Regions from separate parts of the Streptomyces sp. R35 genome, predicted to be linked through region 4. Evidence: riboswitches for the same ligand, from Rfam matches in the RefSeq annotation. Region 4 holds a riboswitch; each other region holds the start of a gene.
What was found. A riboswitch is a leader RNA that binds a small molecule or an ion and turns the genes downstream of it on or off. The one in region 4 is predicted to bind cobalamin.
Positions count from the first base shown of each region.

Region 1: another riboswitch for cobalamin. It lies ahead of AB5J50_RS15520 (prenyltransferase/squalene oxidase repeat-containing protein); the one in region 4 lies ahead of AB5J50_RS05685 (CbtB-domain containing protein).
Region 2: another riboswitch for cobalamin. It lies ahead of AB5J50_RS12190 (cobalamin biosynthesis protein); the one in region 4 lies ahead of AB5J50_RS05685 (CbtB-domain containing protein).
Region 3: another riboswitch for cobalamin. It lies ahead of AB5J50_RS18520 (HoxN/HupN/NixA family nickel/cobalt transporter); the one in region 4 lies ahead of AB5J50_RS05685 (CbtB-domain containing protein).

Region 1 is NZ_CP163440.1:3,364,947-3,370,537, reverse strand. Features, by position in the region: gene AB5J50_RS15525 (SCO2322 family protein) at 1-591, opposite strand, end outside; gene AB5J50_RS15520 (prenyltransferase/squalene oxidase repeat-containing protein) at 663-1,913, opposite strand; cobalamin riboswitch at 2,019-2,169, opposite strand; gene AB5J50_RS15515 (phosphotransferase) at 2,213-2,881, shown strand; gene AB5J50_RS15510 (serine hydrolase domain-containing protein) at 2,875-4,050, opposite strand; gene AB5J50_RS15505 (hypothetical protein) at 4,055-4,816, opposite strand; gene AB5J50_RS15500 (PP2C family protein-serine/threonine phosphatase) at 4,859-5,591, opposite strand, start outside.
Region 2 is NZ_CP163440.1:2,608,096-2,613,686, reverse strand. Features, by position in the region: gene cobN (cobaltochelatase subunit CobN) at 1-47, opposite strand, end outside; gene AB5J50_RS12195 (cobyric acid synthase) at 44-1,564, opposite strand; gene AB5J50_RS12190 (cobalamin biosynthesis protein) at 1,561-2,517, opposite strand; cobalamin riboswitch at 2,636-2,777, opposite strand; gene AB5J50_RS12185 (hypothetical protein) at 3,135-3,350, opposite strand; gene AB5J50_RS12180 (anion permease) at 3,371-4,612, opposite strand; gene AB5J50_RS12175 (lysozyme) at 4,791-5,540, opposite strand.
Region 3 is NZ_CP163440.1:4,044,244-4,049,834, forward strand. Features, by position in the region: gene AB5J50_RS18500 (GTPase) at 1-81, shown strand, start outside; gene AB5J50_RS18505 (single-stranded DNA-binding protein) at 265-735, shown strand; gene AB5J50_RS18510 (Cys-Gln thioester bond-forming surface protein) at 994-2,403, shown strand; gene AB5J50_RS18515 (winged helix-turn-helix domain-containing protein) at 2,587-2,946, opposite strand; cobalamin riboswitch at 3,133-3,335, shown strand; gene AB5J50_RS18520 (HoxN/HupN/NixA family nickel/cobalt transporter) at 3,363-4,466, shown strand; gene AB5J50_RS18525 (YcnI family protein) at 4,495-5,262, opposite strand; gene AB5J50_RS18530 (hypothetical protein) at 5,293-5,591, opposite strand, start outside.
Region 4 is NZ_CP163440.1:1,162,537-1,168,127, forward strand. Features, by position in the region: gene AB5J50_RS05665 (hypothetical protein) at 1-356, opposite strand, end outside; gene AB5J50_RS05670 (alpha/beta fold hydrolase) at 460-1,392, shown strand; gene AB5J50_RS05675 (TetR/AcrR family transcriptional regulator C-terminal domain-containing protein) at 1,389-2,042, shown strand; gene AB5J50_RS05680 (CbtA family protein) at 2,093-2,857, opposite strand; gene AB5J50_RS05685 (CbtB-domain containing protein) at 2,883-3,104, opposite strand; cobalamin riboswitch at 3,141-3,305, opposite strand; gene AB5J50_RS05690 (histidine phosphatase family protein) at 3,406-3,984, shown strand; gene AB5J50_RS05695 (nuclear transport factor 2 family protein) at 4,013-4,414, opposite strand; gene AB5J50_RS05700 (type 1 glutamine amidotransferase domain-containing protein) at 4,692-5,387, shown strand; gene AB5J50_RS05705 (TetR/AcrR family transcriptional regulator) at 5,390-5,591, shown strand, end outside.

The sequences.
Region 1 (5,591 bases), 2.2 Mb from region 4:
TACCGCCGCTGCACCTGCCAGCAGGCCTACTGATGGGCCGTGGTGGGCCGGTTTGGGCTGGTGGGGGTGGGCGGTGGTTTTCGTCGGCTTGGTCACCTGGTCGCCGCAGCCTGTCTGGGGGTAGCCCGCAATGGCGCACAGGAGGGCGTTGGTGTCGTAGCGGAGGGGCTTGGCAACCGAGGCCAGGGCTTCGGCCGTGGTCGCGTTCGAGGGGACGCTCGCGCAGGCTGTGCGCGGGGTGGGCGGGGTTTCGCCGGACGGTGCGTCCGCGGGCGTACCGAAGTCGATGACCAGGGCCACGCGCTTCTTGCCCTGCTGGGCGGGCGTCTTGGCACAGATCGAGGCGAAGTCCCGGTTTCCGCGCGGCTGTACGGCGTGCTGGGAGTCCTCGCTGATCGCGAAGCGGAAGCCCTGGACGTCGCCGTCGGACGGCCGCGCGGTGGACGGGCCCTGGGTGGCGTACGTCCACTTCCCGCCGGTCAGGTCCCAGAAGGACCAGTAGCGGTAGCCGACCGCCTGGGCCTGCCCCGCCCCGCCGAGTACGAGGAGCAGCAGGGCCAGGGCAAGACTCAGGGTCTGGGCACGACTCAGGGTCAGGGCACGACTCAGGGTCAGGGCACGACTCGGAGCCGGGGCCGGCGCGGGCGTCCGACGGCGGCGTATCACAGCTGCTGCTTCTTGTTGCGGCCGCTGATCAGGAAGCCGATGCCGATGCCGGCGACGAGACCGACGCCCACGATCCACCAGACGCCGAGCCCCTTGTCGTCGTCCTTCTTCTTCTCGTCCTTCTTCTCGTCGCTCGCGGCGGCCGAGTGGTCGGACGCGTCCGCCGCAGGACCGGTCGCGCCGAGCTGCTTGACGAGGTCCGCGCCGCCGAAGTCGCGCGGGTCGGTGCCGGTGGCATGGGCGGCGAAGATCAGCTGGGCGTACGCGGCCGGTCCGGCCTTCGCCGCCCAGGCGCCGTAGTTCTTCTCCAGCCAGGCGAGGGGCTTCTGGGCGTCCTCGGTCCAGCCGTCGGAGGCGAGTGCGACGACCGCGTCGGCGGTGTTGCCGTAGTCGGGCTGATCCTTGGCGCCGGGCATCGCCGACTTCAGGTACGGGGTGGCGTTGAGGGCGTTGGAGAGGTAGGAGGCGCCGTTGCGGGCAGCCTCCGCCGGAGTGAGCTTCTCCGTGGCGCCGCAGACGTAACCGGACGTCGTGGTCTTCCCCGCCGTCGTCACGAACCCCTTGCCGAGGGAGCCGAGGACCGCGGCCGCCGTGGCGTCCGCGTTCGCCGTCAGCTTGCCCTTCTTGTCGGGCTGGAACGCGAACCCGCCGCCGCTGCCCTCGCCCTCGCACGCGATGGACAGCGTCACGAGTGCGTCGTACGGCGACTTGCCGCCCTGGGAGACGTCCGCGGGCTTCTGCCCGGCCGCCGCGAGCGCGCCGATCACCACGGACGTCGAGTTGGCGTCGCTGGCCCCGCCCGCGACGTACCCCCAGCCGCCGTCCTTGTTCTGCACGGACTTCAGCCATGCCACGGCCTTGCCCGTCTCGGTGTCGTGCCCGCCGAGCGCGGCGAGGGCCTGCACGGCGGCGGCCGTGTTGTTCGTGTCGACCATCGTCTTGGCGTCGCACTTCGCGGTCGCGTCGGCGCGGTACGGCGCGAACGCCCCGCTCGCGCACTGCTGCCCGGTCAGCCAGTCGACGGCCTTCGCCGCGGGCTCGACGCCCACGGTGTCCTGGGCGAGCAGTGCGAGCGACTGCCGCCAGACGCCGTCGTAGGTGGGGTCGGTGGAGCCGTACAGGCCCGACGGGAGCGCCTGGGACGCGGAAGGGGACGGGGACGAGTCCGCCGCGAGGGCGGCCGGTGCGAAGGCCGTGCCGATCACGGCGGTGGCGGCCAGTACCGCGGCGCTGCGGCGAACAATCATGACTCTCCCCTGGGGAGCCGGGCAGCAGCGGGCGCAGACTTGGCCCGAGCGGCTCCGGCTCCGTATACCTCGACGGTGCCGGCCGTCGGCGGGCTGCCGACGGCACGAGCCGGTCACGTCCCGGGCGAGGCGATCCGGCTCACCACCTGGCGGGTGATTCACGGTTGCGGGTCAGCGCCGGATTTGCACCGGCTTCCCCCCGTACGGGTGTGATGACGACGCGCTCACTCTACCGGCCCGTAAACAAGAGTCTGAGGGCCGCCTGTGGCCCCGCCCGGATGCCCGGATAGGTTCTGGCCATGCGTACGGGGAAACTGCTCGGCTCGGGGCGTTCGGCGGACGTCTACGAGATCGACGAGGCGTGGGTCCTGCGCCGGGACCGCGAGGGGTGGGGCGACGCCACCGCCGAGGCCGCGGTCATGGAACACGTACGAGGGCACGGCTATCCGGTGCCGGGCGTGCGGGCGGCGACCCGGACCGACCTGGTGATGGAGCGGCTGTCCGGGCCGACCATGCTGGAGGCGTTCGGCGCGGGACTGCTCTCCGCCGAGGAGGCCGGCCTCACCCTCGCCCGGCTGCTGCGCAGACTGCACGCCGTGCCCGCCCGGGTCTCCGCGGACCCGGCCGTCCGCGTCCTGCACCTGGACCTGCACCCCGACAACGTGATGCTCACCCCGGACGGCCCGAAGGTCATCGACTGGGCCAACGCCGAGGAGGGCCCGCCCGGCCTGGACTGGGGCACGTCCGCCGTGATCCTCGCCCAGGTGGCCGTCGGCGACGAGCCCCACGCGGAGGTCGCCGACGAGACGCTCGCCGCGATGCTCGACGGGAACGCGGCGTACCTGACGGAGGACGGGCTCACCGAGGCGAGGGCCCGGCGCGCCGCCAATCCGACCATGAGTCTGCGGGAGGTCGAACTCCTCGGCGAGGCGGAGGAGTTGATCCGTGAGCTGATCCGCCCTCACTGAGTGGTGGTGTCGGCCGCGTGCCGCCAGAAGTCCCGCATCAGCGGGGTGGGCGTCGGGTTCTCCATGCCGACCTGGGTGAGCAGCACGGTGACCGTGCCGGTGGACGGGACGAGGTGGCCGGTCGTGCCGGTGCCGCCGGTCCAGCCGTATCGGCCGGGGACGTTCCACGGGTCGGTGGGTTCGATGTCGACCTGGGCGCCGTAGCCCCAGCCCTGGCCCTCCATGAACAGTGCGCCGATGTCGCGCTGGGCCGGGGTGAGGTGGTTGGTGGTCATCTGCCGCACCGAGGCGGGGGAGAGAAGGCGGCGCCCGCGTGCGGTGCCGTCGGCCAAGAGCATCCGCGCGAAGGCCAGCCAGTCGTCGGCGGTGGAGACGAGCCCGCCGCCTCCGGACGGGAACGGCGGAACGCTGCTCCACTGCCCGTCGGGGGCGTCGGCCAGTTCGAGACCGCCGCCGTTCCGGGCGGCGCGGTAGTAGCTGGTGAATCGGTCGCGCTTGCTCGCCGGCACTTCGAAGCCCGTGTCGGTCATGCCCAGCGGCTCGAAGATCCGCTCGGCCAGGAACTCGGGGAGCGGACGGCCGGCGACCCGGGAGATCAGTACGCCCTGGAGGTCGGAGCAGGTGCCGTACAGCCAGGCCTCGCCCGGCTGGTACAGCAGCGGAACACGTGCCAGCGCCGCCACCCACGCGTCCGGCGGCGGGAAGGCGCGCAGATCGCGGCCGTCCTTCTGGACCTCGAACAGCGCCTGGACCTGCGGCAGCGTGAAGTCGGAGGGGAAGCCCCAGCCGGCCCGGGAGGAGAGCAGATCGGCGACGGTGACCGGCCGGGCGGCCGGGACCACGTCGTCGACGGGGCTCGACGGTGTACGGACGACCACCGGCTTCGCCAGCTCCGGCAGCCACGCGTCGACCGGGTCGTCGGGCGTGATCAGGCCGTCCTCGATCAGCAGCATCACCGCCGCGGCGGTGATCGGCTTGCTGATCGAGGCGATACGGAAGATCGTGTCCCTGGCCATCGGGGCGCTGCCCTCGACGTCGACGGAGCCGACGGCCTGGACGTCGACCCGGTCGCCGCGGGCCACGAGGCCCACCGCTCCCGGCACGGTGCCGTCGTCGACGTACGCGTTCAGGAGGTCGTGCAGGGCGTGCGGGTCGTGCGGGCTGCTCATCGGTTCACCTTTCCGAAGGGGTGGCGAGCTCGCGCAGTGCGTCCTCCAGCCTGGCGGCCGTGTCCGCGTCCGTCATCCGGAGCTCGCTCAGGAGGGCCCGGGTCACCGTCGCCAGGGCGCGCCGGAGCTCGGGCCGGTCCAGGGAACGTACGAGGGTTTCAGTCAGTGGTCCGGTGACCTCCGGCGGCAGCCGGTCCGCGCCCTTGGCGTAGGCGGAGGGCAGGCCCAGGCGCAGGCAGGCCAGGGTCAGCAGGTGGTCGCGGAGGGCGCTGATCCAGTGTTCGGCCTGCCACAGCGCTCCGCGTTCGAGGGAGATGCGGGCGTGCAGGACGTGGTGCCAGGCGAGGCCGGTCAGGTGATCGGGGTCAGTGGCCGCGTCGGTCGACTCCCGTACGGCCACCGAGCCGAAGACGACCCGGAACGCTCCGCCGCCCATCGGCCCGAAGGACGCCTCCGGCGTGAACCCCAGGTCCACTTCGAGGAGTTCGGGGAGCAGGAAGGCCCGGTAGACGGCGGGATCCGCAGGGAGATCGAAGTGGTGCAGGGCGCCCAACTCCCCGTACACGAAGGCACTCCAGTCGTCCCGCACGGCGGGCACGGGCGCCCCGTCCGCCACCCCGAGGAACAGGTCGACGTCCGACCAGCGGTCCTCGGCGTCGCGTGCGGCGGAACCCGTGACCGCCGCGCCGGTGATCCGGTCGTCGGCGCGGGCGCGCTCCAGCAGGAGCTCTCGTACGTGGTGTCGCCGCTCGGCCGTGAAGAACATGGTCAGCGACCGTACTTCACGGTGCGGGGGCAGAGTTGTGCTTCACGGCACGCGTACGGGCACGGTCGCCTCCACCGGCTGGCACAGCACCAGGGCGAGGTCGTCGGCGAGGGCGGTCGTACCGGTGTGGGCGATCAGGCGGGTGTACAGGGCGTGCAGGGCCTCTTCGGGGAGCGGTTCGCGCAGGGCGAGCGCGGCCTCGCCGAGGAGGGGGAAGGGGGCGCCCTCCGGGTCGCGGGCCTCGGTCAGGCCGTCGGTGTAGAGGAGGAGCCGGTCGCCGGGCTGTAGTCGTACGCGGTACTGGCGCGGGACGGGGCGCAGGCCCAACGGGGGTGTGGGGACCAGGGGTTCGAGGAGTTCGATGCGGTGGCCGGAGCGCAGTGGTGCCGGGTGGCCGCAGTTGACCAGCCGGACCTCGCCGGGCGCGAACTCGGCGAGCACGGCGGTGACGAAGTCCTCGGGGCCCAGCTCCGGGGTGAGGCGAGCGTCGAGCTGGCCGGTGAGGGTCGTCAAGTCGGATGCGGTGTAGGCGAGTTCGCGGAAGCCGGCGATGGTGTCGGCGGTCAGCCGGAGGGCGTCGAGGCCGTGACCGCGTACGTCGCCGACGAGCACGCGCAGCCCGTACGGTGTCACCGCGACGTCATACAGGTCACCGCCGACCGTCGACTCGCGGGCGGCGCAGTGGTAGCGGGTGTACACCTGAGTGCCGCCCAGGGTGCGGGAGATGGGCCGCAGGATCGCCTCCTGGGTGATCCGGGCGACCTCGCGGGCCTGG
Region 2 (5,591 bases), 1.4 Mb from region 4:
GCCAGCAGATCCGTGTCGGCGGTCGACAACAACAACACTGTGCTCATGCGGGCGCTCCCGGTGGAATGAAAGGCAGTCCTGATGGCGCGCCCGACTCGATGAGCCGCCAGAGCGCGTCCGTGTCCGCGTGTTCCTCGATCAGATCGCCGAGCCGGTCCAGCTGCTCCTCGCGCAGCGCCGCGAACGACGTGTCGGCGGCCGGCACGAAACGGCGGCCCGCGGCGGCCGCCACCTCGCGCAGAAAGGCACGCCGGAACCCGTCCGACTCCAGCGAGCCGTGCCAGTGCGTGCCCCAGACGGCACCGACCCGGCACCCGTCCAGGAAGGGTTCTCCGCCGGTGACGTCGGCGACGCCGTGGTGGATCTCGTACCCCTCGACGTGCTCGCCGAGCGCCTCGCCGACCGGCCGGGTGAGGGTCTTCTCGCGCGCGAACCGCACGCGTACGGGGAGGAGTCCGAGCCCGTCGACCTGACCGGCGCGCGACTCGACCTCGTCCTCGATGTGCTCGCCGAGGACCTGGAAGCCACCGCAGATGCCCAGCACGGGCCGCCCCTCGGCGGCCCGGCGTGCGATCGCGTCCGCGAGTCCGCGCTTCCGCAGCCACTCCAGCGCCTTCACCGTCCCCCGGGTCCCCGGTACGACGACGAGGTCGGCGTCGGCCAGTTCCTCGGCCCGGTCCACGAACCGCACGACGACACCCGGCTCGGCGGCCAGCGCGTCCACGTCCGTGAAGTTGGACATGAGGGGGACGGCACAGACGGCGACGCGGAGGATGTCCGCGCCGACGGGTTCCGCCACGACGGACTCCCGCACGGCACCCCGCAGCGAGACACGCAGCCCGTCCTCCTCGTCTATGCCGAGACCGTGCTGGAAGGGGAGGACGCCGTAGGAGCGCCGCCCGGTGAGGCCGTGGAGCATGTCGAGCCCCGGCTCCAGCAGGGAGACATCCCCCCTGAACTTGTTGACGAGGAACCCGGCGACGAACTCCTGGTCCTCGCGCGACAGCAGCGCGACCGTCCCGAAGAACGAGGCGAACACGCCCCCGCGGTCGATGTCGCCGACGACGAGCACGGGCAGCCGCGCGTTGCGCGCGATCCCCATGTTCACGATGTCCGTCCGCCGCAGATTGATCTCGGCCGGACTGCCGGCCCCCTCACAGATCACCGCGTCATACGTGCCCCGCAACTCGGCGAGGCAGTCCAGCACGGTCCCCAGGAGGGCCTCCTGTCGTCCCCCGTGATAGCCGCGCGCGGTCATCTCACCCACCGGCTTGCCCATGAGGACGACCTGACTGCTGCGATCGCTCCCCGGCTTGAGCAGCACGGGATTCATCAGCGCGGTGGGCTCGACGCGCGCGGCCTGCGCCTGCATGGCCTGCGCGCGCCCGATCTCGGCGCCCTCGCGCGTCACGAACGAGTTCAGCGACATGTTCTGCGCCTTGAAGGGCGCGACCTTGACGCCCTGGCGCACCAGCCACCGGCAGATCCCGGCGGTGACGACGCTCTTGCCGGCGTCGGAGGTGGTCCCGGCAACGAGGAGTCCGCCGCCCGTTCCGCCACTCATGAGGTACGCCCCTTCGCGAGAAGTCTCTGGGAGAGCAGTCGCCCGGCGGCACTCACGCCGAGGGCGAGCCAGCTCACCCGCCGCGACAGCCGTACGGCCCGCTCTATGTCGTCGACTTGGACGGCGCGCCCGGTGCCGTTGAGCACGGGCCGGTGCTCGACCCGCCCCCCGTACGTGAGCGTCCCGCCGAGCCGCACCCCGAGCGCCCCCGCGAACGAGGCCTCCACAGGCCCGGCGTTTGGGCTCGGATGCTTACGTGCGTCGGCACGCCAGGCGCGTACGGCACCCCGCGGAGCACTTCCGGCCGCGCTCGCGAGCACGGCGGTCAGCCGTGCCCCCGGCCATCCGGCCACATCGTCGAGTCGCGCGGAAGCCCACCCGTACCGCCGGTACTTGGGGGACTTGTGCCCGACCATGGCGTCGAGCGTGTTCACGGCACGGAAGGCGACCAGCCCGGGAACGCCGCCCACGGCGCCCCACACCAGTGCCCCCACCACCGCGTCGGAGGTGTTCTCGGCGACGGACTCGACGACGGCCCGTGCGATCCCGTCGGAGTCCAGCGCCTGGGGATCCCGCCCGCACAGATGCGGCAGCCGCTCCCGGGCCACCTCGACATCACCGGCCGCGAGCGCGTCACCGATCGCGCGGGCCTCGCGCCCGAGGGAGGTTCCCCCGACGACGGCCCAAGTGGCGGCGGCGGTCAGCGCGATGGAGGCGGTACGAGAGGAACGTACGGAATGGCTCGCGAGCGCCGCGAGGCCTGCGGCACCGCCCACGCACACGGCGGTGTGCAGCGCGCCCCACCCGCGGTGGTCCCGCCACAACACCCGCTCCACGGCTCCCGCGGCCCGCCCGAACGCGGCGACCGGATGCCCCCGGCGAGGGTCGCCGAGCAGCAGGTCGCCGAGGAGGCCGGCGGTGGCGCCGTACGCGAAGACGCGATCGGCACGCATCGGTTCAGCCGACCGTGGGGTCGGGGACAACCGTCGTTCGCGTCACTCGCGTCGTTGGCAGGGCACTTGGGCAGCCGCGCATGGCGATATGTCCTCACTCAGGGTGTCCACGCCCTGGTTCGACGAGACCGGCGGTGAGAGTTCCTGGCTCCCGGGGAATTCCTTCCCCGGTGACAGTGGCGGGACCGCGCCGGACTCACACCGGCTTCCTCTCATGCCGCCGTACTTGGCTCGGGCAGTCCACCACGGGGTTGGAAGACCCGTCAACTTGCTGTTGACCTGCGACGGGAGAGTGTGCTGAGACCCACACCGCCGCCACCCCGGCCTGTCCGCCGAGACCGACTTGCGCCGAATTCCCCTGTGGGGGGCGGCAGTCCACGGATGCGCTGATGATCACGGAGCGTAGGCATCCGAAATGCCTGACGAGACGCTCTGCGCGAAGGTGCGGGACCGGTACGCCGAGCTGTCCCGCCGACGCGGAAAAAGAGCCGCCCTGCTCACCGTCACCAGGAAAGGGTGACCGATGAGCAGGGCGGCGATGATCGTGCGGTCCTCAGAAAGGCCGTGCGGTCCTCAGAAAGGATCGTGCGGTGCTCGGACCATGGTCGGCCGGTGCTTCAGGCGATGATCAAGGAGATGCCGTACGCCACCGCCGCAGCGCAGGCCGCGAAGCAGACGTACGCGCCCGTGGCCGCCGCGGCGGCCGAACCGCCCTGGGCCGACTCCTTCTTGGAGAGGCCGACGACGCCGAGGGTGAAGAGGCCGACGAGGGCCACGGTCACTCCGAGGCTCACTCCGATGACGGACCCGAGGGCTGCCCAGTCGATGTTCATGCTGTTTCTTCCTTCGGGTCTCAGGCCATGGCCGACGGAGCCGACGGGTTCGCCGCGGTCTCGGCGGGAGCCGGAATGGTGGCCGTGAGGTCATCGGTGATGCTGCCGGCCGGGGGCGGGGTCACGGCGGCGATGGCCGTGGTCACGACACCGGCGGGCTCCTCGGTCTCGTTGACGTTGGTGGCGTCGACCACCTCGCGGCGCGAGATCCGCCAGATCGCGGCGCTGGAGGCGATCAGGAAGACGGCGACGAGCGCGGTACCCCAGTCGCCGAGGCCGGTGACCCACTCGGCGCCCGCGCCGACCAGCGCGGCGGCCGGCAGCGTCAGACCCCAGGCGACGAACATCCGGGTGGCGGTGGACCAGCGGACCACGCCCCCCTTGCGGCCGAGGCCGGCGCCCATCACGGAACCGGAGACGGAGTGCGTGGTGGAGAGGGAGAAGCCGATGTGGGAGGAGGCCAGGATGACCGTGGCCGCGCTGGTCTGGGCGGCGAAGCCCTGCTGCGGCTGGAGGTCGGTCAGGCCCTTGCCCATCGTGCGGATGATGCGCCAGCCGCCCAGGTAGGTGCCGAGCGCGATGGCGAGACCGGCGGAGAGGATCACCCAGACCGGCGGATCGGCGTCGGGGGCGATGGCGCCACCGGCGATCAGGGCCAGGGTGATGATGCCCATCGTCTTCTGGGCGTCGTTGGTGCCGTGGGCCAGCGAGACCAGGCCGGCGGAGGCGATCTGGCCGGCGCGGTAGCCCTTCGCGGTGGCCTTGGCGTCGGCGTTCTTGCTGAGCCTGTACGACAGCCGCGTGGCGAGCATCGCGGCGATGCCCGCGACGATCGGGGCCGCGACGGCGGGCAGCAGCACCTTGCCGACCAGGACGTCACCGTGCACGGCGCCGGTGCCGGCGGAGGCGATGGTGGCGCCGACCAGGCCGCCCATGAGGGCGTGCGAGGAGCTGGACGGAAGGCCGACGAGCCACGTCAGCAGATTCCAGAGGATGGCACCGACAAGCGCCGCGAAGATCACTTCTGGCTGGATGCCGGATTCGTCGACGAGGCCTTTGGAGATCGTGTTGGCGACCTCCACCGAGAGGAAGGCGCCGACAAGGTTGAGCACGGCGGACATAGCCACCGCGACCTTGGGCTTGAGCGCGCCGGTCGAGATGGTGGTGGCCATCGCGTTGGCGGTGTCGTGGAAACCGTTCGTGAAATCGAACACGAGAGCGGTGACGATCACGATTCCGAGGAGGAGCGTGATGTGTTCCATTTACCCAGGCTTCTGTTTGACGTCAGTGGCATGTGGACCGTAGGCAACCTGGGTGAACGGAAGATGAACTGGGGCGGGCGATGGGGTGTCTCAAAGGGTGGACCGCCCCTCCGTTTGTGTCGAAGGGGCGGCCGGCTGACTCGAACGAAGGCGGAATACCGGGCTCCGGTGGCCGTTTCTAGCCTCGTGCGAGCGTCTTGAGCTGAGTCATGGATCCGTTGAAGAGATTCTGGTCACCCGGCAGGCTGCCGCTGTTGTCGTACTGCCAGAACGTCCAGTACGACCAGCCGGCGGGCAGTGCGCCCGCGTCCGCCGAGTCGTAGCGGGCGAGCCACAGGGCGTGGTTCGCGGCGAAGGCGCGACTGTTGCCGGTGCAGGTGTTCCACCAGTGCGTGGTCGTGTAGATCACCGGACGGCGGCCGGTCTCCCGCTTGATCTCGTCGCTGAACGCCTTGATCCAGCTCACCATCTTGGCCTTGCTCAGGCCGTAGCACTTGTGCGAGCTGTACGGGTTGTACTCGATGTCCAGCGCGGGCGGCAGCGTCCAGCCGTCCGCGTTCCAGGCGCCGCCGTTGCGCACGAAGTACGCGGCCTGGGTGGCGCCGGACGACTTGTTCGGCACCGCGAAGTGGTAGGCGCCGCGGAGGATGCCCGCGTTGCGTGCGCCGTTGTACTGCTGGCTGAAGTACGGATTGTGGTACGTGTGGGACTCGGTCGCCTTCACATAGACGAACCGGGCGCCCTTTGCTTTCGCGCTCGGCCAGTCGACGTTCTTCTGGTGCGAGGAGACGTCGTGCCCCTTGGGTTTGCTCGCTGCGTCGGCCGGGAGCGCGGCGAGAGCGGTCCCCCCGGCGGTGAGTGCCGCCACGACGCCCGCGGCCGCGAAGCCCCGGGCGCGACGACTTAACGGTTTGTGATCACGGGCCATATTTCCCCCCGGAATGGCGACGTGCACGACAAATCCCCCAGAGGTTACTGG
Region 3 (5,591 bases), 2.9 Mb from region 4:
GCCGCGGAACTGCTTCGGTACCGGGAGGTGCGGGAGCAGTACGGGCGGGTCACGGGGGCGGCGTCGGCACCTGTGGGTTAACCCCGGCGAAGCTGTGCGGCCTCACTCCGTCGGGTGACGGAGTTTTCCACAACCGGCCGGTAGTCCACAGCGCTCAGCGGGCTCGGCCCGACGGAGGCAGTCTGATCTCGCGGCGATCGCAGCGCACGACACAGCGCATGCGGTCGCCGCGACAGACGCATTCGTACGGGAGAGGGGTTCGGGATGAACGAGACGATGGTGTGCGTGGTGGGGAACGTCGCGACGCAGCCGGTGTACCGGGAGCTGTCGACAGGAGCGTCGACGAGGTTTCGGCTGGCCGTGACGTCGCGCTACTGGGATCGCGAGAAGAGCGAGTGGACCGACGGACACACCAACTTCTTCACGGTGTGGTCCAGGAGGGCGCTCGCGACGAACGCGGGGGCGTCCCTGTCGGTGGGCGATCCGGTGGTCGTGCAGGGGCGGCTGAAGGTACGCACGGAAACGCGCGACGGCCAGAGCTGGACCTCGGCGGACGTCGACGCGGCGGCGATCGGACACGACCTCTCGCGCGGCACGTCCGCCTTCCGTCGAGCCGCCAAGGGGGACACGGGATCGGCTCCGGCACCGCAGCCGGAGCCCAGTTGGGAGACGGAGCCAGAGGGTCATACCGAGGCGGCGGGCCAACAGCATCCCGAGCCGGCGGGAGTGACGTGATGTCAGGGACACGCACGACCTGACCGAACTGCGGCTTATCGATGAATGCGTTGCGAACGGTCCCTGTGTGTTTGTCGATAAGCCCAGCTCACAGCTGTGTGAGCGATAACGATTCCGAGTCGGATCGATTATCCGATGGAATGACCGGGGAACCTGGTGCGCCGCTTCCTTAGGATGCCGGGCATAGCTCACGTGGCTTCTGATTCTGCTGGCGGGACCGTCCCCCATGTCAACGGGTCCTGCGCGAAGGGGAATTCTGTGTTTTCTGCGTTCTCTGCGTTGTCCGCGCGCAGCCGAGGGGCCGCCCGCCTCGCCGCCGCGACGTTGGTGTCGGGGCTCGTCGCCGTCGGGACGATCGCCACCGCCGGTACGGCCGTCGCCGACGAGACCCCGCAGAGCCTGGGCGGTGCGACCGCCACGATAGGTGACCTCAAGACGTACGGGTCCGCGGTCATCCACGAGAACGGCGAGGACAGTTGGGTGTCCGCGGGGCTGTTCGAGATGTCCGTCGACAACGGCGGCATGCTGCAGACCTACTGCATCGACATCCACAACCCGACGCAGCGGGACGCCAAATACCAGGAGACCCCCTGGAGCGGTACGTCGCTGAACGGCAACAAGAACGCGGGCAGGATCCGCTGGATCCTGCGGAACTCCTACCCGCAGGTGAACGACTTGGCGGCGCTCGCCAAGAAGGCCGGCGTCGGCAGCCTCACCGAGAAGGACGCGGCGGCCGGCACTCAGGTGGCCATCTGGCGGTACTCGGACGGTGCCGACGTGGACGCGGTGGACCCGCAGGCGGAGAAGCTCGCGGACTATCTGCAGAAGAGCGCGCGGAGTCTGGCGGAGCCCAAGGCCTCGCTGACCCTCGACCCGGCCGCGGTCTCCGGTCACGCCGGCGAGCGGCTCGGCCCCGTCACGGTGCACACCAACGCGGACAGCGTGACGGTGACGCCGCCCGCGGACTCCGCCGCCAGCGGGGTGAAGGTCGTCGGCAAGAACGGTAAGGCGATCACCTCCGCCACCGACGGCAGCCGGCTCTACTTCGACGTGCCGAAGGACAGCGCGGACGGTTCGGCCGCGCTGACCGTGCAGGCGTCCACGACCGTGCCGGTCGGCCGCGCCTTCACCTCGGAGACCCACAGCCAGACGCAGATCCTCGCGGGGTCCAGCGAGTCGACGGTCTCCGCCACGGCGACCGCCAACTGGGCGGAGAAGGGCGCGATACCGGCCCTGTCCGCCGAGAAGAACTGCGCCAAGGGCGGCGTCGACATCACGGCGGCCAACGAGGGCGACGAGGCGTTCACCTTCGAGCTGATGGGCGTCGAGCGCACCATCGCGGCGGGCAAGTCCCAGACGGTGACCATCCCGCTGCAGGAGGACCAGGCGTACGACTTCACGATCGACGCTCCGAACGGCTTCACCGAGCGGTTCAAGGGCGTACTCGACTGCAAGACCCAGGGCAGCGCGAACGACATCACGACCCAGACGGTCAGTGAGCCGAGCCCGGCGACGGTGGGCGGCACCTCCGGCGGGGGCACCGACCTCGCCGAGACCGGTGGATCCAGCGCGACCCCGGTCATCGCGGGCGTGGCCATCGCCCTGGTCGTGATCGGCGGCGCGGCGGTGTTCTTCGTCCGCAGGAAGAACGCGCCGACGCAGGACTGAGCAGCACGGCACCTTGGCAACTCAACAGTGAGTGACCGCACCACGGTGACTCCGTGAGCCCGCGGCCCCGGCCCGCCTCCCAGGCGTTCGGGGCCGCAGCCTTATCCGGATGCCCTGCCCAGATGTCCTTTCCGGATGCCCTGCCCAGATCCCCTCTTCGATCCCGGTGCGCCCGGGAGTGGCTCAGCCGGCGTCGTACGCGCAGCGTTCGAGGAGTTCGGCGGTCGGACCGTCGGTCACCCGGTAGCGCACGACCCGCCCGTCCTTGTCACCCTCGACCACCCCGGCGGTGCGGAGCAGACGCAGCGCCTGGGACACGGCGGGGTCGTTCATGCCGGTCGCGACGGCGAGGTCGGAGACCGCGAGCGGGCCCGCCCGGTGGAGGGCCAGGAGCAGGGCGAGCCGACGCGGGTCGGCGAGGAGGGAGAAGCGGTCGGCCCAGGTGCGTACATGCCCGGGCTCACCGATGGCGGCGACGGCGTCGCAGACCCGGTGGCCGTCGATGGTCCGGCGGTCGGCCCGCTCGGCGGGGACGAGATGCATGGGGGCCATCTTCGCAGGCGGCCAGGGGACACACGCCGCCGTCTCCTTCTCCGCTGCCGTCTCCTTGTCCGCCTTCGTGCCCGCCTCCGATTCCGTCTCCGTCGCCGGAACGGCCAGGGCGAGCAGCCGTATGTGATCTTCAATACCTGCGTAGCTGTGCAGCTTTGCAGGAGACACCGGCCACGCCTACGGTTGGCGGGCCGTGGTGTTCGGGAAGACCGGTGACGGCCCCTCAGGGGGCCCAGACCGGAGCGGCCCTCGCCACTGTGATCGGGGAGTTCCCGTCCCATGCCGCCTTCGGGTGGCGCCACTGGCCGCGAGGCCGGGAAGGCAGGGCCGGGCGCGTGCACCCGTCAGCCAGGAGACCGGCCACGGCATCTCACGAAGTGATCCACGAGGTGCTGGAGCGTGACCGCATGACCCTGCCCACGCAGTCGTCCCTATCCGCCGCCGGGTTCCGCTGGCGGCGCGAGGACACCGTGCGGACCGGTGTACTCCTGGCCGTGATCGCGGCGCTGCACGTCGTCGCGTTCGGCATCCTGTTCCTGCTCGTGGCGCCGGAGCACTACGAGGTCGGCTCCAAGGCGTTCGGCATCGGTCTGGGCGTCACCGCCTACACGCTGGGCATGCGGCATGCCTTCGACGCGGACCACATCGCCGCGATCGACAACACCACGCGCAAACTGATGGCCGACGGCAAGCGGCCGGTGTCGGTGGGCTTCTGGTTCGCGCTCGGGCACTCCAGTGTGGTGGTCATCCTCGCCGCACTCATCGCCGGAGGCACCCAGCTGGCTGGGCGGATCATGAACGAGGGCTCCAGCACACACCAGGTGCTCGGCATCATGGGTACGACGATCTCCGGGTCGTTCCTCTACCTCATCGCCGCCCTCAACCTCGTCGCGCTCATCGGCATCCTGAGGGTCTTCCGCGCGATGCGGGCCGGTACGTATGACGAGGCCGAGCTCGAACAGCACCTGGATTCCCGAGGGTTCATGAACCGGATCCTCGGCCGCTTCACGAAGTCCATCACGCGGCCCGGGCAGATGTTCCCGCTGGGCTTCCTCTTCGGCCTCGGCTTCGACACCGCCACCGAGGTCACGCTGATGGTGATGGCGGGCAGCGGCGCCGCGGCCGGGCTGCCCTGGTACGCGATCCTGTGCCTGCCGCTGCTGTTCGCGGCGGGGATGAGCCTGTTCGACACGCTGGACGGCACGTTCATGAACTTCGCCTACCAGTGGGCCTTCTCCAACCCGGTGCGCAAGGTCTTCTACAACCTCACCATCACCGGCCTGTCCATCGCGGTGGCCTTCTTCATCGGCACGATCGAGCTGGTGGGCGTGCTGCACGACAAGCTCGACCTGCGCGACGGGGTCACCGGCTGGATCGCGGGGCTCGACCTGGACAACGTCGGCTACATCATCGTCGGCCTGTTCGTGGTCGTCTGGGCCGCGGCCGTGGCGTACTGGCGGCTGGCCAAGGTGGAGCAGCGGTGGGCGGTCCGCCCCGCCGACGGGAGTTGAGACCGGCGGGGCGGCAGCCGCGTACCGGCTAGGAGCGGGCGGCGCGGCCGCGAGCGATGGCGAATCCGGCCGCGGCCAGACCGAGGACGCCGACGATCAGCCCGGCGATGCCCAGGCCGCGCGCCGTCGAGTCACTGCTCGACGCCGAGCTCTTGGCCGCGGCAGCCGGAGACGAGCCCGAACGGGACGCCGTACCCGAGCCCGACGACGAGTCCGAGGTGGAACCCCCGTCGGAACCGTCCTCCTCCGCGGCCTTGGCCGTGAGCGCGAGGACGGGCGCCGGGTTCTCCGGCTCCTCGCCGCCCTTCGGCGTCACCTCGATCCAGCGGGCGACATTGCCGTCCGAGTAGGTCTGCAACGTCTTGAAGCTCAACTCGTCGGTGCTGTCAGGGAGCTGACCGAAGGCGACGTCGAAGTCCTGGTACTCGCCGTGGCGGATCCGGCCGCCGGTCCAGGTGATCTCGGAGACGGCGTCGGTGATCGTGCCGTCGTCCGTCTTCACGGGCGTCTTGAGCTTGGTGGTCGTCACCTTCGCGGTCCACCCCGCCTGGGGCGTGACCAGGACGCCCAGAACCGGATGGTCGGTGGGCAGGAAGACCTGCACCTTGGTGGTGCTGGCGGTGTCCTCCTCGTTGGGGACGCGGAAGGTCAGGACGCCGTCCGTGGCGCCTTTGGCGTAGCTCTCGGGGTGGACCGTCACATGCGCGAAGGCCGCGCCCGAGGCGGTCAGGACTCCGGCCGTGGTGAGGGCGGCAACGAGGCCGGCTCGGCGCAGGGTGGTGCGTATCGGGGACATCAGGGGAACTCCGTACAGGTGTGGATGCGGTCAGGGCGTGGGGGCGAGCCCTGCCGGCGGTCCCCGACGGGAGACGGCGTGCCGCAGCAACAACTGCCGAAGTGGCCGCGGATCCACGTGATTTCGGCGTACGGCGTTCCGGCGGGCCCGTGCGTGAGACGGTCCCGTCCGCGCCCGCCACCATGCCGCGAGCCCCGGCACAAGTGCCACGGCCCACCGCAGCAGGGACCACAGCGCGGCCTCGCCGCACCGCAGCCACCAGGTCGCGAGCAGGGCCGCGGCCACATGCGCGGCCGTGGCGTGGGGCGTCAGGGCGTGGACGTGCGCGT
Region 4 (5,591 bases):
ATGTGCAGGGACAGCAGCCGGGCGGCCCCCGCGCCGTTCTGGGCCTGATTGGCCAGCAGCAGGGTGAGCGCCGCCAGAAACGGCCACAGCTTTCCCTTGCCGTGCCGGCGGAGCAGCGCGCCGACGACGAGCGCGCAGAACAGAAGTGCGTCCGTGAGGGTCGCGCCGTACTGGTGCCAGCGCAACGCGTCGTAGCTGCCCGAAAGGAACTGGCCGGCCAGGACGGCCTGCCCGAAGTAGACCAGGGCCACGGTGTACATCAGCACCGCGTATCCACGCCCGTACGCCCGCCTTCTGCGGGCCCGTCCGTCCGTCGCCGACAGCGTGGTCTTCCCGTCCGCCGCTTCCGCGCCCATGACTGGAATTCCTCCATTCTGAAATCGATGAACTACACCGTAGACTTAACCTACGGCGTAGACATAATCACATCTCAAGGCACGAAGTGAAATGAGAACTCAGATGGGCAAACACGAGTCCGTTCGTGAACAGGCGGGTGTCGCGCGGTCGACGACCGTCCTGGTCTCCTGCGCGCGACTGCACACGGAGCGTGTCGGGCAGGGCCCCGCCCTGGTGCTGGTACCGGGCGGCGGTGGCGACGCGGGCATGTTCGAGGACGTCGTGCCGCTGCTCGCCGAGCGGTTCACGGTGATCACCTACGACCGGCGCGGCAACTCCCGCAGCCCGCTCGCCGATCCGGCGGCACGCATCGACGTCCCCCAGCAGGCCGACGACGTGATCGCAATCCTCGACCACTACGGCATCGACCAGGCGTACGTCTTCGGCAACAGCGGGGGCGCGATCATCGCGCTGGAACTGCTGGCGCACCACTCCGGGCGACTGCTCGGCGCCGTCGTCCACGAGCCGCCGCTCATGCAGGTGCTGCCCTTGGACAGCCCGGAGCGACAGGCCATGGAGGACATCGAACGGCTCGGCCGGGAGAAGGGTCCGCTGCGGGCGTCGGCCGCGTTCGGCGCGATGACGCTTCCGCAGCCGCCGCGGATGTTCGTGTCGCCGAGGGGCCAGGCGCTGATCGCCGCGACCTCCCGCGTGATGCTGGCCACCGCCGGTGCCGCGCAGCGGGTGACCGGTCGCGAGCCGGACACCATGACCCGCATCCTGGGCAACTCCCGCATCCTCGTCGAGCGGGAACTGCCCGAGTTCTGCTTCGCGTACCAGCCCGACCTCGATGCCCTGCGGGACGTGGGCATCCCCTGGCGCCTCGCCACGGGCCGCGACAGCGAAGGGCGCCCCTACCACCGTCCCGCTCACGTCCTGAGCGAGCTGCTCGGCGTAGCATGCGAGGAGTTCCCCGGAGGCCACACGGTCTACCAGCAGCTTCCGGAGGAATTCACCCAGCGGCTGACCACGATTCTGGACCAACTCTCCTCATGAAGACCGACAAGGGCAGCGCGGCGGACACGCGGCCGTCCCCGCGCGTCAGACCGGCGCTGAACCGGACGTACATCGCCGCCGCCGCACTGGCCCTGATCGACGCCAACGGCCTCGGCAACTTCTCGATGCGCAAGCTCGGCGCGGGGCTCGGGGTCGACCCGATGGCGGTGTACCGCTACTTCCGGGACCAGGAGGAGCTGTTCGACGGCATCGCGGAGGCGCTCTTCGACGAGCTCGACGTCGACTCGCTGCCCTGGGACGACACTTGGCGGGCGGTCTCCGAGCAGTACTGCCTGCGGCTGCGCGACACGCTGCTCCGCCATCCGCAGGCGGTCTCGGTCTTCGCGACCCGTCCGGTGCGCTCGCGTGCATCGATCGACACGGGCGTACGGATCATCGAGCTGCTTCAGGCCAGGGGCTTCACCCCGACCCACGCCCTGCAGATCGCTCGCTGTCTGCGCGAGTTCACCATCGGGCACGCGCTGAGCCTGGCGGTGGTGCGGCTCGGTTCGCAGAGCCGCAGCAAGAAGCCCGCGCCCGAATCGCCCGCGTACAACGTCCTCGCCCGCGCGGCCGACGACACGGAGATCGACGAACACTTCGACATCGGCCTCACGGCGATGCTGGACGGCTTCGAGCGGCTGATCTGAACGAGAAGGGCGGCCCGGGTCGACGACCGGGACCGCCCTTTTTCAACTGCTCAGTGAGCGACGGGAGTTGCCTCCGCGGCGGGCTCCTTCTCCCGCACGGTGGCTGGTCGTGGAGCCAGCACCCGCTCCGCCAGCACCCCGAAGACCAGACCGAAGGCGGTCCACAGGGTCAGCTGGATGGCCAGGGCCGCGAGGCGGAACTGCCAGAGCAGGGTGGCGGAGAAGTCCTTCGGGACCTCGTTGACGGCCGGCAGGAACGCGTACGCGAGGCCGATGGCGAGGACGAAGAACGCGCCCGCCGCGAGCGTCGCGTTCCAGTTGCCCAGGCGCGGCGCGAGGCGCTTGCCCAGGATGACCGTGGCGACGGCGAGCAGCACGCTGAGCACCATCATCAGGAAGTACAGGGTCGTGCGCTTGCCGATGGTGTCGGGGTCGCCGACGGACGGCGGGTTGGCCGGGTACTTCAGGAACGGCACTACGTAGACGGCGAGCAGGCCCGCCGCCGACAGCAGGAGCGCGCTGGCGCGCGGCCCGAACCGGCCGATCCTGCCCAGCGCGAAGCAGTACGCGAGGGCGGCGATCCCGCCGAACGAGACCCCGTAGACGAGGACACCGGTGGCCAGGCCGCCGGTGGACTGCATCGTGCGGGAGACGATCTCCATGCCGTGCTCGTGCGAGTGCGCCTCCTCGTAGGCGATCGCCGAGTCCACGCGCGGCTCACCCAGGAAGTAGGCGACGACCAGGGCGAGCAGGCCCGCGGCGAGACCCGCGAGCATGCCACGCACCAGGAGGTTTCTGACAGTTGCGGAATTCATGAGCTCGTACGTTTCCTCTTCGCCGTCAGTGGCAGGGGAAGCCGAGCAGGTGGCGGGCGTCGTGCACCCACTCGTGCACGTTCTCGCCGGACACGAGGGAGGTGGCGCCCTGTTCGGCGCCGACGAAGTAGAGCAGGACCAGCATCAGGATGCCGAAGAAGACCGCCCAGGGGGCGATCGCGCCGATCGGCAGCTTCGCGGGAACGGCGGTGGGGGTAGCGGTCGGCTGAGCGACGGACTGCGCCATGGGGCAGAACCTCCTGGGGAACTCGCGTCCCATCTTGGTGGTGCACAGGACGACGGCCGCGGGTCTGACTTGCTCGACCTTCACCACCCCTGGCGGGAGTGGTTCTTGATGGGCTTACAGTGGCGCGACCGTGCCGGATTTCCACCGGACTTCCGCCGAACCGTCGTCAATATCGACGAGACCGTACCGCGTGGCGGGGATCCGGCCAAGGGCGCATGAGGGGCACGGCGTGCGCCCCTGACCCGGCCGCGTGGCCGGTTCCCGTACCGCACAAGGGTTTTGCACAGGAAAGTGGATGTGGATGACGAGCCGAGTGATCCTGATCTCAGCGGCGATCAGCGAGGCACTGCGCGAGGCCCGCTTCGACGACGGATGTCCGGTCGACGCCTCGGGGCTGCGGCTCGCGCGGGCGGCCGCGGACAGTGTTCCGGCCGCGGCCCGGCTGTGGGTCTCCCCCACCGTGCGGTGCCGCGAGACCGCGGGCGCGCTCGGCCTCGACACCCCTGAGGACCCACCGGAGTTGGCCGGTCTGGACGTGGGCCGCTGGCGCGGGGCGACCCTCGACGAGGTGAGCGCGAAGGAGCCGGAGGCGGTGGCACGGTGGCTTGCCGATCCCGGATCCGCGCCGCACGACGGGGAGTCGGTGCGGGCGTTCTGCGACCGGGTGGCGGGCTGGCTGGACACGGCCTCCGACGTCACCGGGCGAACCGTCGCCGTGGTGGAGCCGGAGGTCGTACGGGCTTTGGTGGTACGGGTGTTGGGAGCGCCGGAGTCGGCCTTCTGGCGCGTCGACGTGCCACCGCTGACCGCCACGGAGTTCAGCGGCCGCGCGGGTCGCTGGAACGTTCGCGCGGGACGCCCGCTCGGGGAGCCGGGCTGACCCGTCGACCATCAGAGTGCGTCGCCGCTCACGCGCCAGCCGCCTCCGCCACCTCCCGTGAGATCCGCTCGAACTGCGCCCCCATCGCCTCGGAGAGCGCCTGGGCCGCCGTCAGCGGACGGACCATGACCATGAAGTCGTCGATCCGGCCGTCCTCGTCGAAGTGCAGGAAGTCGCAGCCGGTGAGCTGCTTGTCGCCCACCTTCGCCTCGAAGACCAGCGCGTGGTCCCGGCCGTCGGCGCCGGCGATCTCGCGTACGTACCGGAAGTCGGTGAAGACACGGGAGACGCCGCGCAGGATGGCCGCGGTGATCGCCTTGCCCGGGTAGGGCTTGAAGGCGACGGGGCTGGTGAACACCACGTCCTCGGCCAGCATCTCCTCGATCGCGGCGAAATCTCCGGCCTCCACGGCCTTGCGGAAGGAATGCATCACGCCCACCTCTTCTACTCAACCAGTTGTCTAGGTGCGGATGAGATTAATCGTGCATGTTCCCGGCGTCCAGCCTCGGGGCGGGGCCGCCCGCCGTATTCCCGGCGCGGTATTGGATCCCCTATGCCTGCGAGCGGGTTTCTTATTGGTCACCTATGTCCGACACGCATACCGTCGAGGACATCGCCGCCCTGACGATCTGAGCGCAGAACGTCAGGGCGTACGGCCAAGAACGCTCCCCAGGTCCGCCAGGGCCCGCTCCCCCGGAGAACACACCATGTCGAAGATCCTTTTCGTGATGACCGGCGTCGACCACTGGACGCTCGCCGACGGCACCCGGCACCCGACCGGCTTCTGGGCCGAAGAGGCCGTCGCCCCGTACGAGGCCTTCAAGGCCGCGGGCCACGAGGTCGTCGTCGCCACGCCGGGCGGCGTCGTGCCGACCGTGGACCAGGGAAGCCTGGCGCCCGAGGTGAACGGCGGGCAGGAGGGCGCCGACCGGATCGCCGGCGCCCTCGCGTCGATCGCCGAGCTCCAGCAGCCGATCAAGCTGGAGGAAGTGGACCTGGACGACTACGCGGCCGTCTTCTACCCCGGCGGCCACGGCCCGATGGAGGACCTCGCGGTCAACGCCGACTCCGGCCGCCTCCTCACCCTCGCGCTCGACTCGGGCAAGCCGCTCGGTGTCGTATGCCACGCCCCGGCCGCGCTGCTCGCCGCCACCCGCGAGGACGGCGGCAACGCCTTCGCGGGCTACCGGGTCTCCGCCTTCACCAACGCCGAGGAGACGCAGGCGGGTCTCGCCGCCCGGGCGAAGTGGCTGCTCCAGGACCGGCTCGTCGAGGCGGGCGTCGACTTCCAGGAGGGCGAGCCGTGGGCCCCCAAGGTGGTGGTCGACCGCAATCTGGTCACCGGCCAGAACCCGTCCTCCTCCGCCCCGCTCGCGGCCGAGCTGCTGAAGAAGCTGGCCTGACGATGGCCACCGACCGGCTCGACGAGGTCCTCGACGCCGCCTACGAGTGCCTGACCAGGTACGGCGTACGGCGCACCACGATGGACGACATCGCCTCCACCATGGGCGTGTCCCGGTCAGCGGTCTACCAGTACGTGCGTGGCAAGGACGACGCCTTCCGCCGCCTCGCCGGACGCCTGCACGAGCAGGCGCTCGGCCGGGCCC